DNA from 4 places in the Cytobacillus sp. FSL R5-0569 genome. Region 2 is predicted to be linked to each of the others. Evidence: riboswitches for the same ligand, from Rfam matches in the RefSeq annotation. Region 2 holds a riboswitch; each other region holds the start of a gene.
The links. Region 2 has a riboswitch for thiamine pyrophosphate ahead of tenA (thiaminase II). Riboswitches for the same ligand answer to the same signal wherever they lie in the genome.
Positions count from the first base shown of each region.

Region 1: it holds a riboswitch for thiamine pyrophosphate, as region 2 does, so the genes downstream of both, thiW (energy coupling factor transporter S component ThiW) here and tenA (thiaminase II) in region 2, are expected to answer to the same signal.
Region 3: it holds a riboswitch for thiamine pyrophosphate, as region 2 does, so the genes downstream of both, MKX78_RS01855 (3-oxoacyl-ACP reductase) here and tenA (thiaminase II) in region 2, are expected to answer to the same signal.
Region 4: it holds a riboswitch for thiamine pyrophosphate, as region 2 does, so the genes downstream of both, MKX78_RS12295 (YkoF family thiamine/hydroxymethylpyrimidine-binding protein) here and tenA (thiaminase II) in region 2, are expected to answer to the same signal.

Region 1 is NZ_JBBOWW010000001.1:2,476,483-2,482,589, reverse strand. Features, by position in the region: gene MKX78_RS12735 (hypothetical protein) at 45-323, shown strand; gene MKX78_RS12730 (hypothetical protein) at 452-928, shown strand; gene MKX78_RS12725 (shikimate kinase) at 978-1,484, opposite strand; TPP riboswitch at 1,611-1,718, shown strand; TPP riboswitch at 1,762-1,854, shown strand; gene thiW (energy coupling factor transporter S component ThiW) at 1,926-2,447, shown strand; gene thiD (bifunctional hydroxymethylpyrimidine kinase/phosphomethylpyrimidine kinase) at 2,416-3,222, shown strand; gene thiM (hydroxyethylthiazole kinase) at 3,222-4,031, shown strand; gene thiE (thiamine phosphate synthase) at 4,031-4,639, shown strand; gene MKX78_RS12700 (FMN-dependent NADH-azoreductase) at 4,785-5,411, shown strand; gene MKX78_RS12695 (hypothetical protein) at 5,765-6,107, opposite strand, start outside.
Region 2 is NZ_JBBOWW010000001.1:2,674,935-2,681,041, reverse strand. Features, by position in the region: gene MKX78_RS13645 (GNAT family N-acetyltransferase) at 1-679, shown strand, start outside; gene trhA (PAQR family membrane homeostasis protein TrhA) at 799-1,434, opposite strand; TPP riboswitch at 1,788-1,897, shown strand; gene tenA (thiaminase II) at 2,021-2,710, shown strand; gene MKX78_RS13630 (MFS transporter) at 3,011-4,291, shown strand; gene MKX78_RS13625 (peptidoglycan D,D-transpeptidase FtsI family protein) at 4,589-6,107, shown strand, end outside.
Region 3 is NZ_JBBOWW010000001.1:339,600-345,706, forward strand. Features, by position in the region: gene MKX78_RS01840 (phasin family protein) at 1-150, shown strand, start outside; gene MKX78_RS01845 (ABC1 kinase family protein) at 180-1,844, shown strand; gene MKX78_RS01850 (glycosyltransferase) at 1,962-3,497, shown strand; TPP riboswitch at 3,583-3,684, shown strand; gene MKX78_RS01855 (3-oxoacyl-ACP reductase) at 3,777-4,532, shown strand; gene MKX78_RS01860 (IclR family transcriptional regulator) at 4,756-5,517, opposite strand; gene MKX78_RS01865 (polysaccharide biosynthesis protein) at 5,715-6,107, opposite strand, start outside.
Region 4 is NZ_JBBOWW010000001.1:2,391,728-2,397,834, reverse strand. Features, by position in the region: gene MKX78_RS12305 (ABC transporter ATP-binding protein) at 1-1,548, opposite strand, end outside; gene MKX78_RS12300 (ECF transporter S component) at 1,523-2,134, opposite strand; gene MKX78_RS12295 (YkoF family thiamine/hydroxymethylpyrimidine-binding protein) at 2,131-2,739, opposite strand; TPP riboswitch at 2,827-2,930, opposite strand; gene MKX78_RS12290 (TetR/AcrR family transcriptional regulator) at 3,137-3,706, opposite strand; gene MKX78_RS12285 (efflux RND transporter permease subunit) at 3,864-5,930, shown strand; gene MKX78_RS12280 (YhgE/Pip domain-containing protein) at 5,917-6,107, shown strand, end outside.

The DNA of each region.
Region 1 (6,107 bases), 200 kb from region 2:
CACAAAAAAAGGGGATAGTAAGTCACTCAGTAGGAGAATCAGAGATGAGCGCCTCGCAAAAGGGATTAGCAAGTCACTCGGAAGGGGAATCAGAGAAGAGCGCCCCGCAAAAGGGGTTAGCAAGTCACTCGGAAGGGGAATCAGAGAAGAGCGCCCCACAAAAGGGGTTAGCAAGTCACTCGGAAGGGGAATCAGAGAAGAGCGCCCCGCAAAAGGGTTTAGCAAGTCACTCGGAAGGGGAATCAGAGAAGAGCGCCCCGCAAAAGGGATTAGCGTGTCCCTCAGAAAGAAAACCAGAGATGAGCGCCTCGCAAAAGGGATAAGTAAGTCACTCGGAAGGGGAATCAGAGAAGAGCGCCCCGCAAAAGGGGTTAGCAAGTCCCTCAGAAAGAAAACCAGAGATGAGCGCCTCGCAAAAGGGATTAGCAAGTCCCTCGGAGAGAAACTAGAGATGAGCGCCTCGCAAAAGGGGTTAGCAAGTCACTCGGAAGGGGAATTAGAGATGAGCGCCCCGCAAAAGGGTTTAGCGAGTCACTCAGAAAGAAAACCAGAGATGAGCGCCCCGCAAAAGGGATTAGCAAGTCACTCAGAAAGAAAACCAGAGATGAGTGCCCCGCAAAAGGGTTCAGCGAGTCACTCAGAAAGAAAACCAGAGATGAGCGCCCCGCAAAAGGGATTAGCAAGTCCCTCAAAAGGAGATTCAGAGATGAGTCCCCTGCAAAAAAGTTTAGCAAATCCCTCAGAAAGAAAACCAGAAATGAGCGCCCCGCAAAAGGGTTTAGCAAGTCACTCAGAAAGAAAACCAGAGATAACCGCCTCACAAAAAGGGAGTTATTCAGCAATTTATTTAGAACCAAACACAAATGAAAGCCGAGCAAGGGAGTGCCCGGCTTTCATAAATTCGTTTAGGATAATGCGAATTACTTAGATAGTAAAAGAAATATTCTAATGAACTATATCCATAATCATCACAAGCTTTATCCTATCCCACTAACAATCAATTCAGCAGCTTCTTCAGCTGTTTTCCCGTCAACATTGATTTTTAGATGATATGGTTGATAATGAGCTTGTCTTTCTTTGTAGAGATGATACATTTCGTCAGTAGAAAGACCATTCAATTTCGGTCTTGTATCTTTAATCAATGGGTATCGATCGAGCCAATTTTCCCATGAGAGCTCGATAAGGACAACGGTACTGTTTTGTAAACAAATTTCGCGGTTCTTACTGTTTAAAAAGGCGCCGCCGCCTAATGAAAGAATCTGTTTTTCTTCGGCAGATAGTTGTTCAATCAATTCGCTTTCAGCTTTTCGAAAAACTTCTTCACCATGATCAAGGAAAATTTTTGAAGTTGACATCCCAAACTGTTGTTCAATGCGTTCATCCGTGTCGATTAAACCCCACTGTAATTTCTTAGCTAATTCCGTGCCTATGGATGTCTTTCCGACCCCCATAAACCCAATAAGTACAATACTCTTATCTTCCATAGACTGTCCTCCCGAATGTTATATAAAATATCATATCATAACGTTTTATGTCGCAACATCGTTTCTATCCAATGTTTTTTATTTTCATTTCTATCATTTCATGTTATATTGACATCATATATTATAAGTTTTCACTGGGGGTGCCTTCACATAGAGGCTGAGATTGAATGCCGTTCAAAACCCTTTGAACCTGATCTGGTTTGTACCAGTGGAGGGAAGTGTGTCGATGTAGTCGTCCTCGCTTCCTTTTGGAAGTAGAGGATTTTTTTTATATATGAATAAATGCTAGGGGTGCCAAATACTTGGCTGAGATGAACCCTTTGAACCTGATCTAGTTAATACTAGCGTAGGGAAGCGAGTGACGTCATACATATCATGATGACCAAAGCCGCTTATTCAAAATAGCGGCTTTTTTATTTTTATCGAAAGGAGGAAAGGTCTATGAATAAAATCCAAAAAATGACGATGACGGCAACGATTGCAGCCATCACTACTGTGTCGAGTAGTCTCATTTTTATTCCGATTGGAATAGCGAAAATTTTTCCGATTCAGCACTTGGCGAATGTATTATCTGCTGTACTTCTTGGACCATGGTATGCCGTTAGTCAAGCGTTTCTTTCATCTACATTGAGAAATATGATGGGGACTGGAAGTGTTTTTGCCTACCCCGGGAGTATGATTGGCGCATTACTTGCAGGGTTCCTTTATCAAAAAACGAAAAAAATTGGCTTCTCAGCACTAGGTGAAGTCGTTGGAACAGGAATGATAGGGGCAGTAGCGACTTATCCGATTAGTACATTACTTTTAGGACAAGAAGCAACCCTTTTCGGATTCCTACCAGCATTTATGGTGAGCTCGTTTACTGGAGCAATTTTAGGATATGGTTTATTAAGAGTATTAATTAAGAATAAAGCTATTGGAGGTTACATCAATGAAAACAGCATTAACGATCGCAGGTTCTGATTCAGGAGGAGGAGCTGGGATTCAAGCAGATCTTAAAACTTTTTCCGCCAATGGTGTGTTTGGCATGTCCGTCATTACGGCGATTACCGCTCAAAATACAGTAGAGGTACGTTCGGTACAGGATATAGAAATCAATATTATAAAAGACCAAATAGAAGCTGTGTTTGATGATATCCAAGTTGATGCTGTCAAAATCGGGATGTTGTCATCTAGTGAGACTGTAAAAATCGTCGCAGACCGTTTAAATCATTATAGTCCAAAAGTGATTGTGTTAGATCCTGTTATGGTTTCAAAAGGTGGACATCATCTTTTAAAGGAACAAGCTATTGAAGCATTAAAAGCGAAAATGTTACCACTTGCGACTGTAATTACGCCAAACATTCCTGAAGCTGAAGTACTTTCGGGTATGACAATTCGCACGGTTGATGATATGGAGCAAGCTTGTAAAAAATTATATGAATTAGGGCCAAAAGCCGTCTTATTAAAAGGTGGACATTTAGAAGGAGAACCGAATGACTTATTATGGGATGGACAAAGTTTCAACTGGTTTAATGGTCGAAGAGTAGAGACAAAAAACACCCATGGTACAGGTTGTACTCTATCATCTGCCATTGCTGCTGGGTTAGCAAAAGGGGAAGAACTTATTGAGGCCATACAGTCTGCGAAAAATTATATTTCCATAGCGATTGAGCATAGCCTAGCACTCGGTAATGGGCATGGTCCGACAAATCATTTTTATGAGTTATACAACAAAGCAAAGATGGAGGAAAGATAATGGCGATTTCAAGTGAAGCAGTTGAGAGAGTCTTTCAGCAGTTACAAGAACATACCCCACTCATTCATCATTTAACAAATACAGTAACTATTAATGATTGTGCAAATGTGACCCTAGCAATGGGCGGTTCACCTGTTATGGCCACCCAACTCTTAGAAGTAGAAGAAATGGCTATGATGGCAGATGGGCTCGTAATTAATTTTGGTACTATTAATGATGCGATGTTTGCGGCAATGATTAAAGCTGGACAAACTGCCAATCAAAAAGGGGCCCCAGTAATATTTGATCCAGTTGGTGTTGGTGCAACCACTTATCGCACAAATAAGGCAAAAGAGCTAATTAGCACAATAAAAGTGTCCATTATTCGCGGCAATGCTTCTGAAGTTTCTGCTCTTATTGGTAAGAATACAAAAACGCGTGGTGTTGATGCAGGGGCAATTGAAATAGCACCTGAAGCACTTGCAAAGGAGGCAGCTGAAGTCCTAAACTGTCTCATTGTTATTAGTGGAAAAGAAGATGTCATTACAGATGGGAAGCAATTAGTTGTGATTGATAATGGAGATTATCTTTTGACGAAGGTAACAGGAACTGGCTGCATGACAGCTTCATTAGTAGCAACTGCTGCTGCTGTTTCAGAAAATTGGTTTGACGGGGCTGTTATTGGTATGGCTACTATGAGTCTAGCAGGGGAAATCGCAGCTAAGAGCTTACATGCCGGTGAAGGGTTAGGTTCATTTCGAGTGAAGCTAATGGATACGATTAGTACAATGAATGCAGCCATATGGCTAGATGGAGTGAGGCAAAACTAATGGATTACCGTTTATATTTAGTCACAGATGATAAAATAGCAAACAATGAATTATATGATATTGTTCGAAGTGGTGTAAAAGGTGGTGTGACCATCGTTCAATTAAGAGAGAAGACAGCGGATGGTCAACTCTTTTATGAAAAGGCGAAAATATTACAATCTATATTAAAACCATTGGATATTCCACTGATTATTAATGATAGAGTAGACATCGCTTTAGCGGTAGGTGCAGCAGGTGTGCATGTTGGACAAGATGATCTGCCATGTGCCGTCGTTAGAAAGATTGTTCCTGATGATATGGTAGTTGGTATCTCTGTATCCAATGTGGAAGAAGCGAAACTTGCTCAAGAACAAGGAGCAAATTATGTTGGAATAGGTTCGGTGTTTCCGACAATTTCTAAATCAGATGCTGATTTATTAGCACCAGGTATGCTCGAGGAAATCATTGCAGCGATTGATATTCCTGCTGTCGCTATTGGTGGTATTCAACTAGAAAACATAAAAATGCTTAAAAATCGAGGGTTAGCAGGTGTTTCTGTTGTCTCAGCAATTAGTAAATCTAAAAATCCAGAAAAGTCAGCTCGAGATTTACTTCAATTATTCCTTTAGACCTAAAAAATATCATAAGTGTAGTTAAAGAGAACTTATTCCATTGACAAGATACTATTAATATACTAAAATTACTTTTGGTTCGAGATATTTCATTTTAGTGTATTTCGAATAAATTATTACGACATTCGGAGGTCTTCACATAATGGCAAAAGTTCTATTTGTAAACGCAAGTGATCGTCCAGTTGAAGCTGGAATTTCTGTAAAAATGTATCATGCATTTTTACAATCATATAAAGAATCAAATCCATCAGATGATATTACGGAATTGAATCTTTTTGAAGAAAACATGCCTTACTATGGTAATGATGCAATCAATGGTACTTTTAAAAAGAACCAAGGGTTGGAATTAACTGCTGCAGAAGAAAAGGGTGCGGCGCTAGTTGAGAAGTATTTAAATCAGTTCTTTGATGCTGATAAAATCGTTTTCGCATTCCCACTTTGGAATTCAACTGTACCAGCTCCATTGATCAGCTATGTTTCTTACTTAGCTCAAGCAGGTAAAATGTTTAAATATACTGCTGAAGGTCCAGTAGGATTTGCTGGCGACAAGAAAGTGATGCTTTTAAATGCTAGAGGTTCTGATTATTCACTAGAAGGTATGGCTGCTGGCGAAATGGCAGTTAACTTAGTAAAAACAATTATCAGCCTTTGGGGCATTACTTCTCCGTCAGAAGTAGTGATTGAAGGACATAACCAATACCCAGATCGTACACAAGATATTATTGAAGAAGGATTACAAAACGTAGCTAAAGCTGCTGCTCAATTCTAATTCGATACGAAAGCATCTCTATATTTTTGTAGAGGTGCTTTTTTTGTCTAAAGGACGTCCTAAAACTTGTATATAGGAAATCACGGTCGCTCATTCTTTGTGTAAACCTTGAATAAACTTGACCAGTATCACACAACTCGATGATGTGTAAAGAGATTAGGGTTCAAAAAAGGAAGACATTTTAAACAAGCTAGTAAGATAAAAACGTATACGCAATTAAATATGTTTTTTAACTACAAGCATGAATGATTGCTGAGGAACTATTTGTCGAATCAGTACCCAAACTGTTACGAGATTACTTGCTTATCTTAAAGTAGAACAAAACAGAGTGAGGAATGGCCTCACTCTGTTTGCTATTGTTTTTCAATTTTTGAAGGATTGTTTATTTTATAAGGTACTGTTTCTTCTACTTTATGCTCTTCATCGACATCGTCTTGGGTTTTTGGTAATTTCTTTTTGACGATTTTGCCATTAAAGGAAAGTTTGTCTCCGATAGCTAATTCTTGTTTTTTTAATGTTTTAGAGTGACTGCACCAAGCTAGTCCAATTGGTAAAGGGTCGTCTTGATGAATGACAACCTCATCGAGCACAATGACTTCATCATGGTCCTCAGTGAAATGGTTATAGCTTAGCGCAAATTGCTTCACAATTGCTGAAAAAGCCACCTTATCTTCAGGAAGTTGGATTTTTTTAGCT
Region 2 (6,107 bases):
TGGCACAAAACAGTTCTATTTTAAATATGATGCAAACTTTATTCAATTTAAAATAAATCCTAGTTTGCAAGATTTTCAACTGGCACAGAGGTATTTAGAAGACTATCAGAAAGAGCATAAACAAGAACATTTGAAGTTTTATTTACCAGCAGACGAAATGATTCAAGAGGATGTTTTATTATACCTTTATCAACAATTTTATACGATCGGGTGTCAGGAGTTATATGAAATTAAACCTCTTCAATTTATATATAAAGATAGAAAGAACGAAATCGTGGTTGAGGAAGTGACAAATGATAATTTACGAGAATATCTACTATTGCAGAGAAACTTTGATCAAGATTATGGTGAGGAATATGTGAATCTTAATAGAAGCATGCATTCCTATCATTATAATGCAAAAGATACGTTACAGTTACTCGCATATGATCATGGTGTGCCAGCAGGTTCATTACAAGTATTTTTTAATAAGTGTACAGCTGAAATTGATAATGTAGGTGTGTTACCAGCTCACCGATTAAAGGGGATTGCTGCAAGTTTGCAATATGAAGTAATGAAACGATTTAGCAATCATAGGGTTATACTTGTAGCCGACAGCAATGACACGCCAAAGGATATGTATCGCAAACAAGGGTATAAAAAAGTGAGTTTTCGCTATGAAGTAATGAAGTTATTATAAGTAGTAGTTTTTTTAGATTAAACACGTATTGTCATAAAAACTCAACAAACGGATATTAATAAATCTGCAGGCGGTGAGAGTAGCCATCTGCAGATCATTTATAAAGAAGTAAATTTTGATCATGGTAGAAGCGAGAGAACAGCAAAAAAATGCATAATCGAACCAGCGAGAACAAAAACATGCCACAATGCGTGATGGTACTTAAATCCTCTCCATACATAAAATATTGAACCAGCAGTGTATAGTACGCCACCGATAATGAGGAAAATCATTCCTTGTGTGGGTAAGTGTGTAACCAAGGGCTCCCAGGCAAATATAATTAGCCAGCCCATCAAAACATATAGTAATGTCGAGAAGACTAAAAACTTTTTAACAAAAAAACATTTGAAAACCGTACCAGCAATCGCTAGCCCCCAAACAAGACCAAATAAAGTCCATCCTAAGGGTCCTTTAACTGTTATAAATAGAAACGGTGTGAACGTTCCAGCAATAAAAAAGTAAATGGAAGAATGATCGAGAATCTCAAATACATCCTTTGCTTTTCCAGCAGGTAAACTATGTAGCAAAGTTGATGAGAAATATAAAATAACCATCGTTGTACCAAAAAGAACAAAGCTGACAATATGCCAAGGTGTTCCATATAAGGATGAAAAAACAGTTAAAATGACGAGAGCCGCAATACTTAATAGCGCACCAATTCCGTGTACGATCGCGTTGGCGATTTCTTCTCCCTTTGAAAAAATATGTGTTTCCAAGTAGTATTCACCCATTCTTTATCCAAAATCATAATTCTAGTATAAACATATTTTAAGCTGATAAAAAGTCGAAAGCTTTCATTATAAAGAAAAACTTCACCGAACGAGAAGGGGGGGGAGGGTCTGGTCTAACGGCAGAGAGTTTAAATGCTTGGAGAATATTTGGTGTTATCCATCCTTGAGTCAATGCCAATTTAAGCCGGGTATTACGTCAGTTGAAGCATTCATCCAACTTGTTTCATAATGGTTACTGAAAGAGAAGCTCGACATTGCTTATTTACTAAACTTGCAGTTTTCATTTAGGTTGACATTTATTGATAAGATGATAACATAACTTTGAAAGCATAATTGAATAAATCCACTAGGGGTGCCTTTAAAAGGCTGAGATTAAAGTGTAATAACTTTAAGACTCTTAGAACCTGATCTGGTTGATACCAGCGTAGGGAAGTGGCGTATATAAATTTAGTTAACATTATAACTATAACTAAATGAATAATGTATACAGTAACCACTTTCTTATAGGAAGTGGTTTTTCGCTTTTCTGGATTTTTTATGCTCGATAAAAAAAAGAGAAGAGGTAGAAATGATGACAACAAAAGAAACGTTTACACAATCGTTAAGGAAAGAAGTCCATGATATATGGGAAGCGAATTTTGAACACCCTTTTGTTAAAGGAATTGCTAAGGGAGATTTACCAATTGAGTGTTTCCGCTTTTATGTGTTACAAGATTCTTACTATTTATCACATTTTGCTCGTGTGCAAGCAATCGCTGCTTCTAAAGCAGAGAATTTATATATGACCTCAAGAATGGCCTCGCATGCGCAAGGTACCTATGAAGCTGAACTAGGGTTACATAACAAATTTATGGAGGTATTAAAAGTTTCTGAAGAAGAGTTAAACCAGTTTAGACCCGCTCCTACTGCCTATGCATATACATCCCATTTATATCGTGTAGCAGAGACAGGCACAGTTGGCGAGGTCATCGCTAGTTTGCTTCCGTGTTATTGGATTTATTATGATATTGGGCAGAGCTTTAAAGGGGCAAAACCAAAAGAAGAAATCTATCGTACCTGGATTGATACATACGGTGGAGAATGGTTTGTTAAACTTGTACTGGAACAAATTCATCATCTTGATCGGCTTGCTGAAATGGCATCTGAAACAGAAAAAGAAAAAATGAAAATGGCATTTACCATTAGCTGTCAATATGAATTAGCTTTTTGGGAAATGGCTTATACCCAAGAAAAGTGGCTAAGTGATAAAACATATGCATAAAACTTCATAAATGAAAGCGGGAATAGTGTTAACAGAATAAGGTTAGTTCATACTAACTCAATTCTGTTAACATCATACCCTTTATAATCGTTGTAGTATCAGGTTTGTTTATGGAATAAAGACAATTTGTTGTATCGGATTTTCCTAAAAAGAAGTTCGGACTTCAAAAACTACTCATCTAGTCAATAGAAATGACTTCTACTTCTCCACCCTCATAGACATATAAACTTCCTATATATATATAATGACAATAAGCGTATAATGAGAGACGAATGTTAAATTGAGGAAGGCGTTTTAAAAATGAATAAACAACAAAGTAAGTACAGATGGGTTGTATTTGGTGTTTTACTTTTAGCCTATTTATTTATGGTTAGTCAAAGAACAGCACCTGGTTTAATTACTGATCAATTAATGGAAGAATTTCATTTAACTGCAGCAACGATTGGGCTGATAACGAGTATTCAATTTTTTGCTTATGCTGGATTGCAAATTCCCATCGGATTATTCTCTGATAGATTTGGTCCCAATGTATTTCTAGTCGCTGGAACACTGCTAAACGGGCTAGGTACCATCCTGTATAGTTCGTTAGATAATAGTTATATGCTCATCTTTGCTAGGTTATTATGTGGAATTGGCGATGCTACTATATGGGTCAATTTAGTTCTTGTTTTGAGCATTTGGTTCAAGCAGCAGGAGTTTTCGATGCTAGTGGGATTTGCCGGAATGACCGGAAGTTTAGGATTCTTATTAGCAACAGTTCCTTTTAGTTCGACCATTTCTCTATTAGGGTGGCGACTTCCATTTTTAATTGTTGGCATTGTAATATTCACCCTTGGTATGGGGCTTTATGTTGTTTTAATAAAATATCCTAAGAAGAAATTTCAAATGGAAGAAGAAAAAAATCAAAAAGAAACAAATGAACCGTTATTAGTCATCATAAGAAGATTACTTGTCAATCGCCAAGCTTGGGCGACATTCCTTTGTCACTTTGGTGTAGTGGGCACATATATCGGCTTTATTGGCTCTTGGGCAGTTCCCTATGGTATGGACATTTACGGTTTATCACGATCAAGTGCAAGTGAAGTAATTATGTACGGCTTATTTGGTGCCATTATCGGAGCACCATTAACAACCTATCTATCTACTTTTTTTGACAGAGTCAAAGCACCGTATGTCATTGTGCAGATGCTGTCGGTTTCTGCTTGGATCACTTTAGTATTGATGGGTGGAGAGCCACCATATTTATTATTCATTCTTTTATTCGTAATCATAGGTTATGCAAATGGTGCAAGTGCTCTAACCTTTACAGTTGTTAGACAGTCCTTTCATATAAAGGAAGTGGGGCTTATTTCCGGTTTCGCTAATACGGGAGGCTTTCTTAGCGCAGTGTTGCTGCCAGCAATTTTTGGAAAAGTATTGGACCATTTTGCTAATTTTGACGTTACAACCGCTTATCAATATGGACTTTATATTCCTTTAAGCTTTGCGATTATTGGGTTAATTGGAGTATTCATGTTATATGAGCCAACAGTATATCGTCAAAAACTTCAAATGAGTCAAATGAAAAAATCGGTTGGTTAACAATCGATTTTTTTATTTAGCTAATAAAAAATGAAGAACAATCATCACTTAAAAGGCAGTCGAGTGGATACCTGATTTGTTCACCATCTATCGTCTTTAGAGAAATGTTACTGAAAGTGTAAAATTGATCTTTTTTTATCAAATATTTCTTCATAACAATTGAAAAAATTGGATATTTGTTGTAAGATAGTTTATATTATTAATCTAATTTTAATAGATAACATATTTGTGAAATATAATAGTTACATATAGTAATAATTAAGAACATTCATACTTTGATGATTGGTTGTGTTGACGATGGCGGGAGAACAGAGAAGAAAAAAACGAAATAAAAAAATGGTTTTTCGGATTAATTTAATGTTTTTTGCAGTATTTATACTCTTTTCGATTCTAATCTTCCGCTTAGGTATTGTTCAAATTGTTTACGGAGAGAATTATAAAAAAGAGATTGAACGGGAAGTGGAGGTGCCAGTAGCAAGCACGGCACCTAGGGGGCAGATCTATGATAGTAAAGGTAGACTGGTTGTAGGGAATAAACCCCAATTAGCCATAAGTTATACTCGCTCCCAATCTACAACACAAGAAGAAATGATTCAGACATCAGAGCTTTTAGCGAAGATGATTAAAAAAGACACGGAAGAAGACTTGAAGGCGATTACTGAAAGAGATAAACAAGACTTTTGGATAATAAAGTATCCGAATGAAGCAGCAGAAAAAGTATCGGATAAAGAAAAAGATAAATTGCTAGCAAGTGATATGTCATCAAAAGAAGTAGATGACGAAATATATAAACGAACGCGGGAACGAATAACAGAAGAAGAACTGAATGCTTTTAAGAAGGATGAACTAGAAGTTTTAGCGATATTTCGAGAAATGGCAAGTAGTCGAATGTTGACACCTCATTTTATAAAGAACAAAAATGTCAATGAAGATGAATTTGCTCTTGTTAGTGAGAATCTTCATCTATTACCTGGCATTGATACAACGGTAGACTGGGAACGTTATAATGCTTTGAAAGACGAAGACGGCGAAGTGACATTAAGTTCTGTACTTGGAAATGTTTCAAGTTCAAAAGAGGGCTTACCTAGTGAAATGCTCGAATATTATCAATCTAAAGGTTATAGTCGTAATGATCGTGTCGGCAAGAGTTATTTAGAATTGCAATACGAGTCTGTTTTACAAGGGCAAAAGAAAATCATGAAAAATTACACAGATAAAACAGGTGAAGTAACAAAGCAAGATGTGGTAAGAGAAGGACAAGCAGGAAAAGACCTTGTCTTAACAACTGACATCGAATTCCAACAAGAGGTAGAAAAAATTATTGAAAAGCATGTTCGAAGTCTGAGGGGAAGTAATTACTTTTTAGATCGTGGCTTCGTTTCAGCGATGAACCCACAAACAGGTGAGGTTCTCGCAATGGCTGGCAAACAATTTGTCAAAGATGAAAAAACAGGTGAAACAGAAGTCATGGATTACGCCTTAGGTAATATGACAAGTCAATATTCAATGGGTTCCACTATAAAAGGCGCAACAGTGTTAGCAGGTTACCAAGAAGGGGTAATCTCACCTTGGAGTGTTTTGGTGGATAGACCTTTGTATTTTGACGGAACACAACCTAAACGATCTTGGAATACGGCAGGATTTGGTGCCATTAATGATCTAACGGCCCTTAGGAAATCGTCAAATGTTTATATGTTTTTAATAGCGATGAGAATTGGTGGGCAACAAGAATACATTCCGCGAGGTAAACTTCGTATTGATAAAGATGAAGGTATTAGAAAGTTACGATATAATTTTCACCAGTTCGGTCTTGGGG
Region 3 (6,107 bases), 2.3 Mb from region 2:
GGCCAAGAGAAGCAAACGCAGATAGACGACAAAGCCCATCAACGAATGACTAGTTTATTGCATGATTTGAATATCGCTACAAAGGATGATGTCTTAAGATTAGAGGAACGGATTCTAGCACTTGAGGCAAACAATCGAGAAGAGAATTAAGGGAGGTTTTTGCCATTTTCAAACCAAAGATGAGTCATATTCATCGCTATCGTGAAATTGCCGTAGCCTTCTCTCATTACGGTTTTGGTTATCTCTTAAAAGAATTAGGCTTGCATGAAGTATTGTCCCTACCTAAACGTATGTTCATGCGAAAGCAAGAGGAAATTCATGAAAAGACGACAGGTGAACGTGTTCGTCTGTTTTTAGAAGAGCTTGGACCGACGTTTATTAAAGTTGGTCAGATTGCGAGTACAAGGTCAGATATTTTTCCGGAATCAATCATTAGGGAATTGGAAAAATTGCAGGAACATGCTCCGTCATTTTCATTTGCAGAGGTAAAAAAAATTGTTGAAACCGAACTAGGGGAAGAACTACATGACCTCTTTACAGAATTTCAAGAGGAGCCATTAGGATCGGCATCTATCGGTCAAGTCCATTATGGTGTCCTCCATTCTGGTGAAAAAGTAGCTGTTAAGGTACAAAGGCCTGATATTGAGAAAACCATGAGAACAGATTTAGAAATTTTGATAGAAATTGCTAAAATCGCAGAAAAACGGCTACATTGGGCATCGCAATATCAGTTAGTGGAAATGATGAAAGAATTTTCTAAAGCATTGTTAAATGAGTTGAATTATTTACTTGAAGGTCGTAATGCAGATAAAATTGCCAATCAATTTGAAGACAATAATCATTATAAAATCCCAAAAACATACTGGAAATATACGACGAAAAAAGTGTTAACTATGGAATATATTGAAGGGTGCGGCATCCTTGAAAATAAAAGTTTGGCGGAACAAGGGTTTAATAAACAACTGATCGCCGAAAGAATCGTTGAAGGCATCCTCCAGCAAATATTAGAGGAAGGTGTATTCCATGCAGATCCTCATCCAGGTAACATTTGTGTATTACCAGGAAATGTAATTGTTTTCATGGATTTTGGTATGGTTGGACGTTTAACTGAGGATATGAAAGAAAATTTAGCATCATTAATTATTGCCATGTTGCGGCAAAGCACCGATGGAGTCATTAAAGCCATCACTAAAATGGGTATTGTCCAAGATGATGTCGATGTTGAACTTTTAAAAATTGATGTTGATTTACTAAGAGAGAGATATTATGATATTCCGTTTAGTGAAATATCAATTGGCGAGGCGGTTAATGATTTGTTTTCCGTTGCCAATCAACATCATATACATATCCCAACAAACTTAACATTAGTGGGAAAAACATTGTTAACAATGGAAGGTATTGTTGAAAAACTTGACCCTAATATAAGCATATTAAAAATTGCTGAGCCTTTTGGTAGACGATTAATTATTAATAAATATCGACCTGATCATTTGGCGAAAGATTCGCTAGCTCATATCGGGGAGTATTTTGATATTCTAAAGGAAGCGCCGTATAATTTGAAAGATTTGATTGCCCTTATCAAAAAGGGAAAAATCCCGCTCGAACTGAACTTGCCAAACAGTGAAAAATTTCTAACGAGAATTGATCGTATCAGCAACCGGCTAGCATTTAGTATCGTGTTGCTAGCATTTTGCATTATAATGGTGGGTTTAATTATCGGTTCCGCCCTTGGCAGGCAATCATCTCTCCTATGGAATATACCAGCAGTAGAAATCGGCTTCGTCATTGCGATATTAATGTTCTTATTTCTTATATACACCATCATTAGAGCAGGGAGATTCTGACGACTCTCTGCTTTTTGTTTTGGGTAGAATTTTTCTGATTTCACTACACAAGCAATTCATGGTGAGAATATAGTGTAGAGAGGTGAACGGTTTTGTCAATAAACGTTAATGTTGCTTATGGTTAATACAAAAATTCTCATTGGCAGTCCAATTAATCAAGAACCCGATATTTTAAAAGAGTTTCTGCTATCCTTAGCCAATTTAAAAACGGATACAATGGAGATTCATTATCTTTTCATAGATGATAATCAGAATGAAGAATCAAGTAGATTACTACGTCATTTTGCCAAATGGAAGAAAGATGTTGCGATTTTATCCGCAAAAGAAGATAGTATCTATATTCGTACCGACTTTACCCATTTCTGGAATGATGCTCTCATCTGGAAGGTTGCTCGCTTCAAAGATATGCTTATTGAGCAGGCGAAATTTGAAGAATTTGATTATTTGTTTTTAATTGACTCTGATTTGCTTTTACACCCGAATACCCTTCATACACTTATTTCCACGAAAAAAGAAATTGTTTCAGAGGTATTTTGGACGGCTTGGCAAGAGGGGACAATTCCTTATCCGCAGGTGTGGTTAACAGATGAATATACCCACTGGAGACAGGCGGATGAAGGTGCCATAACAGACGAAGAAAAGGCCGTTCAAACCGAGGCCTTTATTCAACAGTTACAAACTCCAGGTGTTTATGAAGTAGGAGGATTAGGTGCGTGCACGCTAATTAGCAGGAAGGCTTTGTTAGCAGGTATTCATTTTAGTAAAATTAAAAATCTCAGTTTTTGGGGAGAAGATCGACATTTTTGTGTGAGAGCTGTGGCATTAGGACTGGATCTACATGTAGACACGCATCTGCCAGCTTATCATATTTATCGTTCTTCTGACCTTACAGGCATACCCGCATTTAAAGAAAAATGTCAGTATGCTTATAGCGAACTACCTATTTATCCAGAAAAAGCAGAAAGCCATCAAATTCGCTTATCGATGATTGTGAAGAATGAAGAAGGTCGTTATTTACAAACGATGTTAAAGAAAGTAAAGCCATTTATCGATGAAGCTGTGATTATAGATGATGCTAGTACTGATCAGACTATATCGATTTTCTTGCAAGAACTAAAAGGTATGCCAATTAAATTGGTCAAGAATGCAAGCTCCCAGTTTGCCAATGAAGTGGAACTAAGAAAACAACAGTGGTTAGAAGCAACGAATGGTTTTTTAGGTTGGGTATTAAATCTTGACGCAGATGAATGGTTTGAGGAGAGTTTTATTGATTATATTGATGACTTTGTTAAACAGGATACTATCGACCTGTACTGTTTTAGACTGTATGATATGTGGGATGAAGACCATTATCGTGAAGATGAATACTGGCAAGCACATTTCTTATACCGTCCATTTCTAGCAAGAGTTAGATCAACCTTTCAGCCTGTCTGGAAAGAAACACCACAGCATTGTGGGAGATTTCCAGAAAACATCTTCCAACTTACCCACAGTTTATCCACAATGCGAGTCAAGCATTTAGGCTGGGCAAAAGAAAAAGATCGATTAGAAAAATATGAGAGATATAAGCTGCTTGACCCGAATAGCCTCTACGGTAATGAGAAACAATATGAATCGATTCTAGATAAGAATCCCCGTTTAAAACAATGGTGAGAAACATAAAGCAAATGGTCAGTTTCGAAATGAACTTCGATTCATAGCTAGGAAACTATTTGTATGCTAAACTAAAAATAATTAAAAATTGTTGCAGGGGGACTCAGAAAATGAGTTGAGAAGGTTAAAACCTGACCCTTAGAACCTGTTCGTTAAGACGATCGTAGGGAGCATCTTCCAACTATATGCATATGTATGGTAGGCTCTCCATTTTCGGGGAGCCTTTTGTTTTGTTTCCCTGAACATTTTTAATTACATCTATTGAAAAGAGGGAATAGCGTGAGAGAAGAAGTCGTGTTAGTAACAGGAGCAAGTCGTGGATTAGGAGCTGCAATTGCTGAAAAGTTTGGTAAGGAGGGCTACAAAGTAGTCGTTAATTATTTTAATAATAAAGAAAAAGCAGATGCAGTAGTTGAAAAAATCGGACAAGATCGTGCATTGGCTATCCAAGCTGATGTAAGAGATCATCAAGCAGTAAAAGCAATGGTAGCAGACACAATTGCTCATTTTGGTCGCTTGGATATCGTTGTAAATAATGCATTAGTTCAATTTAAATTTGATCCTGTGGCACAGGCGAAAGTAGAGGAATTATCTTGGGCTAGCTATCAAACCCAGTTTGAAGGCGCGATAAAAGCAAGCTTAAATGTTGTTCAATCTGCTCTTCCGGCTCTAAAGGATTCACAGCAAGCCCGTGTGATTGGTATTGGCACGAATCTTTACCAGAACCCAGTCGTTGCCTACCATGAATATACAACAGCCAAAGCGGCATTAATTGGCTTTACACGCAATATGGCCAAAGAGCTCGGACAGTATGATATTAATGTGAATATGGTTTCCGGTGGATTATTAGAAACAACGGATGCAAGTGCTGTTACTACCCCTGAGGTATTTGCGATTGTGGCTGATAACTCTGCTATCCGCCGTGTGACAAAACCAGAAGACGTAGCAGAAGCCGTTGTTTTCTTAGCCTCTCCAGGCGCTAGAGCGATTACGGGACAAAATCTAGTCGTTGATCATGGATTGACGATGAACTAAGATAAAAAAGGTCGTCATCTTTGTTTATGGCGGCCTTTTTCAATAAAATGGACTTATTTTGTAGGTTGATAAATCAGTAAAGAGCTTATATCAGCAAATGTGAGACTAAGTCGAAGCTAAACTCCAATTTATTCGCAGAAAAGGATATTTTTAAAATAACAACTTAATTTTCTCACTAGTATTTTATTCTACTAGATGTTAAAACGGTCGATTGAACGTTCAATCAGTATTGTTCAATTTTTCCTTGTTTATATCGATAGCCAAACATAGAAGATGCTTGTAGGTGAAACTTCAGCAGTTGCTTGCTCATCGGATCCGATGCTTCCTTAGGCATCTTATCGTTAAATCCAACAACTGTCACTGCACCGAGTAATTGATTCTGGTAGTCTAGCAAAGGGACGGAAGCCGAAGAAATCGATGGAATTAAAGGTTCGGTAGCGAAGGAGATTTTCGATTGTTGAATCATTTGCCATTCTGCGTTATCGATCGCTTCCCCGTCTCCTAGCCAATCTTTTGTCAGTACTGGGTTTAAGAAACTTAAGAAAATCTTCCCTGCGGCAGATGTTGGTGGTAAGCTTCCGCCTAGTTGTGTACCAATATGAAGTGGTTCATTCGAATGACAAATCTTTGTCGTAATAGGTCCGTTGTTTGTCCATAATGAAAACGAAACGGTGCAGGAAGTAAGCGAAGAAAGTTCCTGCATATACGGAGTGATTGCATCGGCAATATCACGACTACCAAAGGCGGCTGTACCATATTGAATCAATTTGCTTCCAAGATAATACAGGTTTGTCCCTTTTTCACGATAGAGCATGTTCAATTGCGTAAGTGTATTTAAATATTTATATAAATTACTTTTCGTAATACCGGTTTCTTCTTGAATGGTTGAGAATTTCATTGGGGTATCTTTTTGATAGATTAATTCGATGATAGAAATGCCTATTTGCAAGGATTGTATCATCGTACTACTTTTTTGTATTTCCATGTATGTAACTCCTCAATATGCTAGTCATGTTGAATCCTAATTTATCAGAAACTACATCAAACAACAACCTTCCTTTAGAAGGTTGGTAGGATATCCCTATAAATTCAGTATATATAAGAATAGTAAGTGAGTTGGCGATTATTAACTTGGTCAATGAAGGTGCTCAACTCACGAAAAATAGGGAGCGGTCAAATATATTAATTTAACCTTTTCCATTTTTTTAGCTCTTTTTGAACATAGGATAATGATTGTAGTTTTTCTTTTAGTTCAGCTACAGAGAGACGATAAGTATTATTGGAGTGATATTCTTCTACAGAGTTTGTATCAGTTTCTATTCTGGTATCTCGAGGAATGCGATAGAAGCCTTCAAGATCAATAGCTTTCGCTGCTTCTTCTTTTGTTAGTAAAACTTCATAGAGCTTTTCTCCCGGCCGTGTGCCAATTAATTCTAAAGGAAGGCTAACGTGAAAAAGTTCTTTAATCGCTTGTGCTAAATCTGTAATATAGGCAGCAGGCGATTTTTGTACCATAATATCCCCATTACAAGCATTCTCAAAAGCGTACAATACGAGTTCGACAGCCTCATCTAA
Region 4 (6,107 bases), 280 kb from region 2:
ATTTATCAACCGTAAGCGGTAAGGTATCCTTAATCTGGCTCTTTCTAAAAGGTCAGTTTTTCGCCAAAGTGCTTTAGGTGTACCATCATAAACGATCTTTCCTTGTTGCATAACCAAGACATTATTACAGTATGAATCAACTAAATCCATGTCATGTGTAACGAAAACGATGGTGGCCCCTTTATCATTTAGGTGCATGACTTTACGCATAAATTGAGAGGTCGTATAGGCATCTTGTCCAAATGTTGGTTCATCGAATAGAAGTAAATCAGGTTTGGAATGTAACATCGTTGCTACACTTAGCCTTCTTTTTTGGCCACCACTTAAGGAAAATGGATTTTTCCACTTATCAGATAAGAGATCAAAATCGGTTAATAAATGATGAACCATTCTTTCTGTTTCTTCTGTAGAATAGCCACTTAGCTTGATACCAAAACACACTTCATCGTATACAGTTTGGTTAATAAATTGATGCTCAGGATTTTGAAATACATAGCCCATATTCTTATACAATTCGTTTTCATGCCAATTACTTAATGGAGTGTTTAAAAAATCGATTGAGCCTGATACGGGCTTAATTAATTTGGCTATTAACTGTAATAAAGTAGATTTACCAGCACCATTTTCGCCAACTATTGCGCAAAAGTCCCCTTCTTTGATTGAAAAGGAAAGTTCATTTAGGATTTGCTTATTTTTATAGTTAAATTGTATATCTTTAAGATTGACGATTACTTCTGTACTTTCTTTCTCACTTGATGGTCGACTAGGCATTTTCCTATTTTCATACCTTTTAGGAACTCTTATACGATTCTTCGTCAACTTATGTAAATGATTTTGAAAACCTTCCTTCGGCGTACTATCTAAAAGTATTTCTCCTTTTTTATTAAGCGCAACCAACCGATGAGCGTATGGTTCCCAGTCATCGATTTCGTGTTCAATTACAAGCAAACCAAATCTTTGTTGTTTTTGAATCTTAATAATTGTCTCGATAAACTCGAGGCTAGATATCGGATCTAAATTTGCTGTAGGTTCATCTAAAATTAAGTATTGAGGGTCCATTAAAAGGATAGAAGCTAGCGCAACCTTTTGTTTTTGTCCTCCTGAAAGATGGTGAATGTTATGTTTCATATATTGTGATAATCCTACAATATCTAGCACATGTTCTATTCTTTGTTTCATTTGGCATCTGGGAATAGACAAGTTTTCTAACACAAATGCTAATTCATCTTCTACACGAACCATGCAAAACTGACTTTCTGGATCTTGAAAGACAATGCCTATTTCTTGGTTTATTACTCCTTTGGGGTAGGAGGAGATATTTCTCCCTTTATATAAAAGGTCCCCTGAAGTAAAACCTTCAACCGCCTCAGGATATAGACCATTTAAACATAGTGTCAGTGTACTTTTGCCAGAACCACTTGCTCCAAGTAATAAAGTCACTTCCTCTGCATATAACTTACAGCTTACATTATTTACAGAAGGTTCATCGTGTTTATCAAAGGAAAATGAGAAAGAGTCTAATTCAAAAATTGGTTGATGATTTTCCATGCCTTGCTAGTACCTCCTTCCCAATAGGGTACCCATTTAAAACACCAGTTTTCGCTAGTTGATCTGCTAATATTTTTCCTAAATAACCAGCAATGATAGCTCCACTTAAGAGACGTATAACAAACATTGTCATAATAAGCCAGGATTCATAGGCATGAAAACCTGATACAAAGAAATGGTAAGGAAAACTAATAAATGCAGCGCTGACACCTGAAAAAACGAGAATACGAGGTTGATAATTTTTCCATTTTGTCAGAGCAAAAGCGATTTCCGCCCCTAATCCTTGCACCATCCCTGAAAGAATTAAAGTGGGTCCAGATGTTGAGCCGACAAGTACTTCGGTAATAGCAGCAATGGTTTCTGCTGTAAAAGCAACGCCTGGCTTTCTGATAATGTAAGCAGCTATTATGGATACAATAAACCATATGCCATAAATCAATTCATAACCAATGGGTCCAAACCCAAACGGGGTAAGGATGGCAACAAGAACTTTACCGACCCCAAAAAACCCTAAATAAATAAAGCCAAATACGACACCCAGGACTGACATGAGAACAATATCTTTCAGACGCCATGATTTTATCATGAGACTTTCACTTCTTTAGCTTTTCCAGTAGGGCTGTTAGCTGATAATGTGAATGTCATTGTCACATGAGATACATCTTGCTTGGTCTGATCGAAAACGTTCTGTAACAAGTTAAAAATATCATTCACCTTGCCATCAAGCCTTGTGGCATAATGGCTATGGCTAACGTTTACTTCAGTCTCCTTGGACCAATCAATTTGCTCATAAATTTTTTCCATATAATCTTCCCTCCCTAAGGGATAGAGGGCAAATTTACAACCTGCAAGCTGGTCTATTTCTTTTGTATCATCCTTGTTCAAGGCAATGTCAGATTCGTCCATGTATACATCTGCTGCTGAATCTCCTGGACAACCAATCGAAAAGGTACCACTCATAGCGATGTGTTCTCCTGTTTTAGCTGCGTGTAAAAAGATTGCCCTCACTACATCAAAAACATGAATTTGCTTACCACGGATACAAGTAGATACATCATCAGTTTCTGACCACACCTTTGACATGTTCACTTCTTTAAGGGCAAATAAGATGATGTCCACATACCTCTCACTCATTGGAGAAAGCGTAAACTGACAACCTACGATACTACTTGTTCCACATAATTGATTCATACAAAAATCTCCTTTTAACATTTTTTGAACAAAAAAAACTGCACCCCGATGGAATGCAGTTTGGCTATGCAGAAAAAAAAGAGAATACACTGACCAACTGCACTTCCCCACGCTAGTATTATCTAGATCGGGTTATAAGGGTCAGGCAATTGCCTTCTCAGCCATTAAATATAGCTCCCCTAGCGCATTCGATATATTTTATTTGTTCGTCTATCCTATCATAAGCAAAAAATCATTATCTGTAAACCAATACTTGTCAATTGATAATGTAGTAGAGATAAATACAATTTACTAATTGATACGTAAATGATGCAAAAGAGTAAGGAATACAGTTTAAATCGCAATATAGTAGAGGTGAATAAAATATTGATGTGAAGAATGTTGATATATTCGCATACTATTTAGAATGAAGAATAACCCGATTACTAATTTCAGTAATAATGGTTGTCATTTCTTCCGGAGATTCTTTCATCCCATTCATTAACCATTTTTCAATTACATAAATACATCCACTAATTACAAAGTAAATCATATATTTTGATTTATCTATATTTATGACCTGCGGATCTTCCTTTAAACTATTAATAATGATTGATTGTGCAGTATCAATCACTCTCGTTTGAAAAGCTTTGTTACCATGGTCACTAAATAAAACAAGAAAATCAGCACTTCGTTTATAAACATAATCTAATAAATACTTCGTCATTGCAAAAGTTTCATTTGTCTCATTATGGTTGTACTGTTTTAAAGTGACTTGTAATTCTAACAAAATCTCATCTTCAATATGCTGGAGTAAATCAAATTGATCACGATAATGGCTATAAAAAGTAGAACGATTGATATCTGCTTTTTGACATAATTCTTTAATGGTAATGGATGAAATTATCTTTTCTCTTAATAATTCCATTAAACTTTCCTTTAACACCATACGAGTATATTGTTTCCGACGATCCAATTTTTTGTTCATCATGCCACCCTCACTTTTTTAGAGAAATCCAACAAAGTACGCTTAAATGTTGGATGTTAAACATTTTTTACACAACTGTTTGTTGTTTATCTAACACAGTGGTATGTATAATGTTACTGTAAAAGAATTTCAACATCAAGAAGTGGGGAAACCAATAATGATTGAGTTTATTATTCGTTATAAAAAATCTGTAACAATCATTTTCTTTTTGTTATCAGTGCTTTCTGCTATTGGATTTCTGTTTGTGAATGTTAATTATAATATGAAAGATTATATCCCAGCAGAAGCTGAATCTACCGTTGCTTTAGAAGTGATGGAAGATGAGTTTACTAGTGGCATTCCAAATACAAGCGTAATGGTTGAGAATGTAACAATCCAAGAAGCGCTCGTTATTAAAGAGAAATTAAATAAGGTTCAAGGTGTAACTGATGTGATGTGGTTAGATGATGCGATGGACATAAGAACACCAATAGAAACCGGAGACCAAGGCACAATAGAAAATTACTACAAAAATAATCACGCTCTTTATTCTGTCACCATTGAGAGTGGCAAAGAGGTCGAAGCAACAGAAGATATATATCAAATAATTGGTGAGAAGGGATCACTTATTGGCGAAGCTGCAAATACAGCTACGCAGCAGAAAATGACAGGGCAAGAAACGTTACTCGCTGCAGGGATACTTATTCCCATTATTATCATTATACTAGTTCTCTCGACAAACTCTTGGGTCGAACCGCTCTTTTTCTTAACGGCTATCGGTGTATCGGTAATTATTAATTTAGGGAGTAATGTTTTTATAGGAGAAGTGTCCTTTGTGACACAATCAGTCGCACCAATTTTGCAGTTAGCTGTTTCCTTGGATTACGCTATCTTTTTATTACATAGTTTTCAAGATTATCGTAAACAAGGGCATGAGCCAAATCTAGCTATGAAACTAGCTATGAAAGAATCGTTTAGTGTCATTGCCTCGAGCGCATCTACAACTCTATTTGGATTTATTGCATTATTGTTTATGGATTTTGAGATTGGATCAGACCTAGGTTTAAACCTTGTTAAAGGAATAATTTTAAGTTTTATAAGTGTGATGGTATTCCTTCCAGCACTTACATTATTATTCCATCATTGGATTGAAAAAACACAGCACAAATCATTAATACCAAATTTTGAAGGTATTGGAAAAAAAACATTAAAGTTAAGGTTTCCAGTCTTGATTTTCGTCTTACTTCTCATTATACCTAGCTTTTTAGCACAAAAAGAAACCTCATTTACTTATGGAATGGGGGATCAACCTGATAGTACTAGATTAGGGCAAGACATCCAAAAAGTAGAAGAAATATTTGGCGAATCAACCGCTGTAGTATTATTGGTACCTAATAATGAAATAGGTAAAGAAAAAGAAATGATTGAATCTATTGAAGAGGTTGACCATGTCTCAAATGTAATTGGATACGCGAATATGGTTGGCTCGACTATTCCGCAAGAATATTTGGAGGAGGAAGCAAAGGAACAATTCTTATCTAATAATTACAGTCGAATCATCATTAATACTGATGCAGGAACAGAAGGAGATATTCCTTTTCAATTAGTAGAAGAGGTAAGGGAAATAGGTACTAACTATTTTGGTAATCAAGCGTTAACTTTAGGCGAAAGTGTTGCACTTTATGATATGAAATCAACTGTTACAGAAGATAATTCTTTAGTAAATACTTTAACCGTTATCGCGGTTGGACTCGTGTTACTTGTCACATTCAAATCATTATCATTACCGATTATCTTATTATTAACAATACAATCTTCTGTTTGGATTAATCTCGCCATACCCTATTTTACCGATACGTCATTAGTATTTATTGGTTATCTCATCGTTAGCACTGTACAGCTTGCAGCAACGGTCGATTATGCCATTTTATTAACAGAGACTTATAAGCATAATCGTGGAAAGTTATCTCCAAAACAAGCGATGAGAAAAACAATTGATGAGAAATTATTTTCCATTATCGTTTCAGCGTCCATATTATCAAGTGTCGGATTTATATTATGGCTAACTTCCTCAAATCCAATCGTCGGTTCTATAGGATTATTATTAGGTAGAGGAGCATTGCTCGCGTTTTTACTCGTTATACTTTTTCTACCTGGATTATTATTACTATGTGATAAATTGATTCAAAAAACATCTCTTCAAATGGACTTTAGTAACAAGGAGGAAAAACATGAAGATCATTAAATGGATGCTTATCACTGCTTCTCTATTTTTCTTTCCTGTGATGAATATACATGCAGAATCACAACCTGTTAAAGATGGAATGAGTAAAGGGAAAGTAGCAAACAAAAATGAAGTGATTTATGCTAACTTGCTAGCAGACGGTAACCTAACCGAATTATATGTTGTCAATTCTTTTGA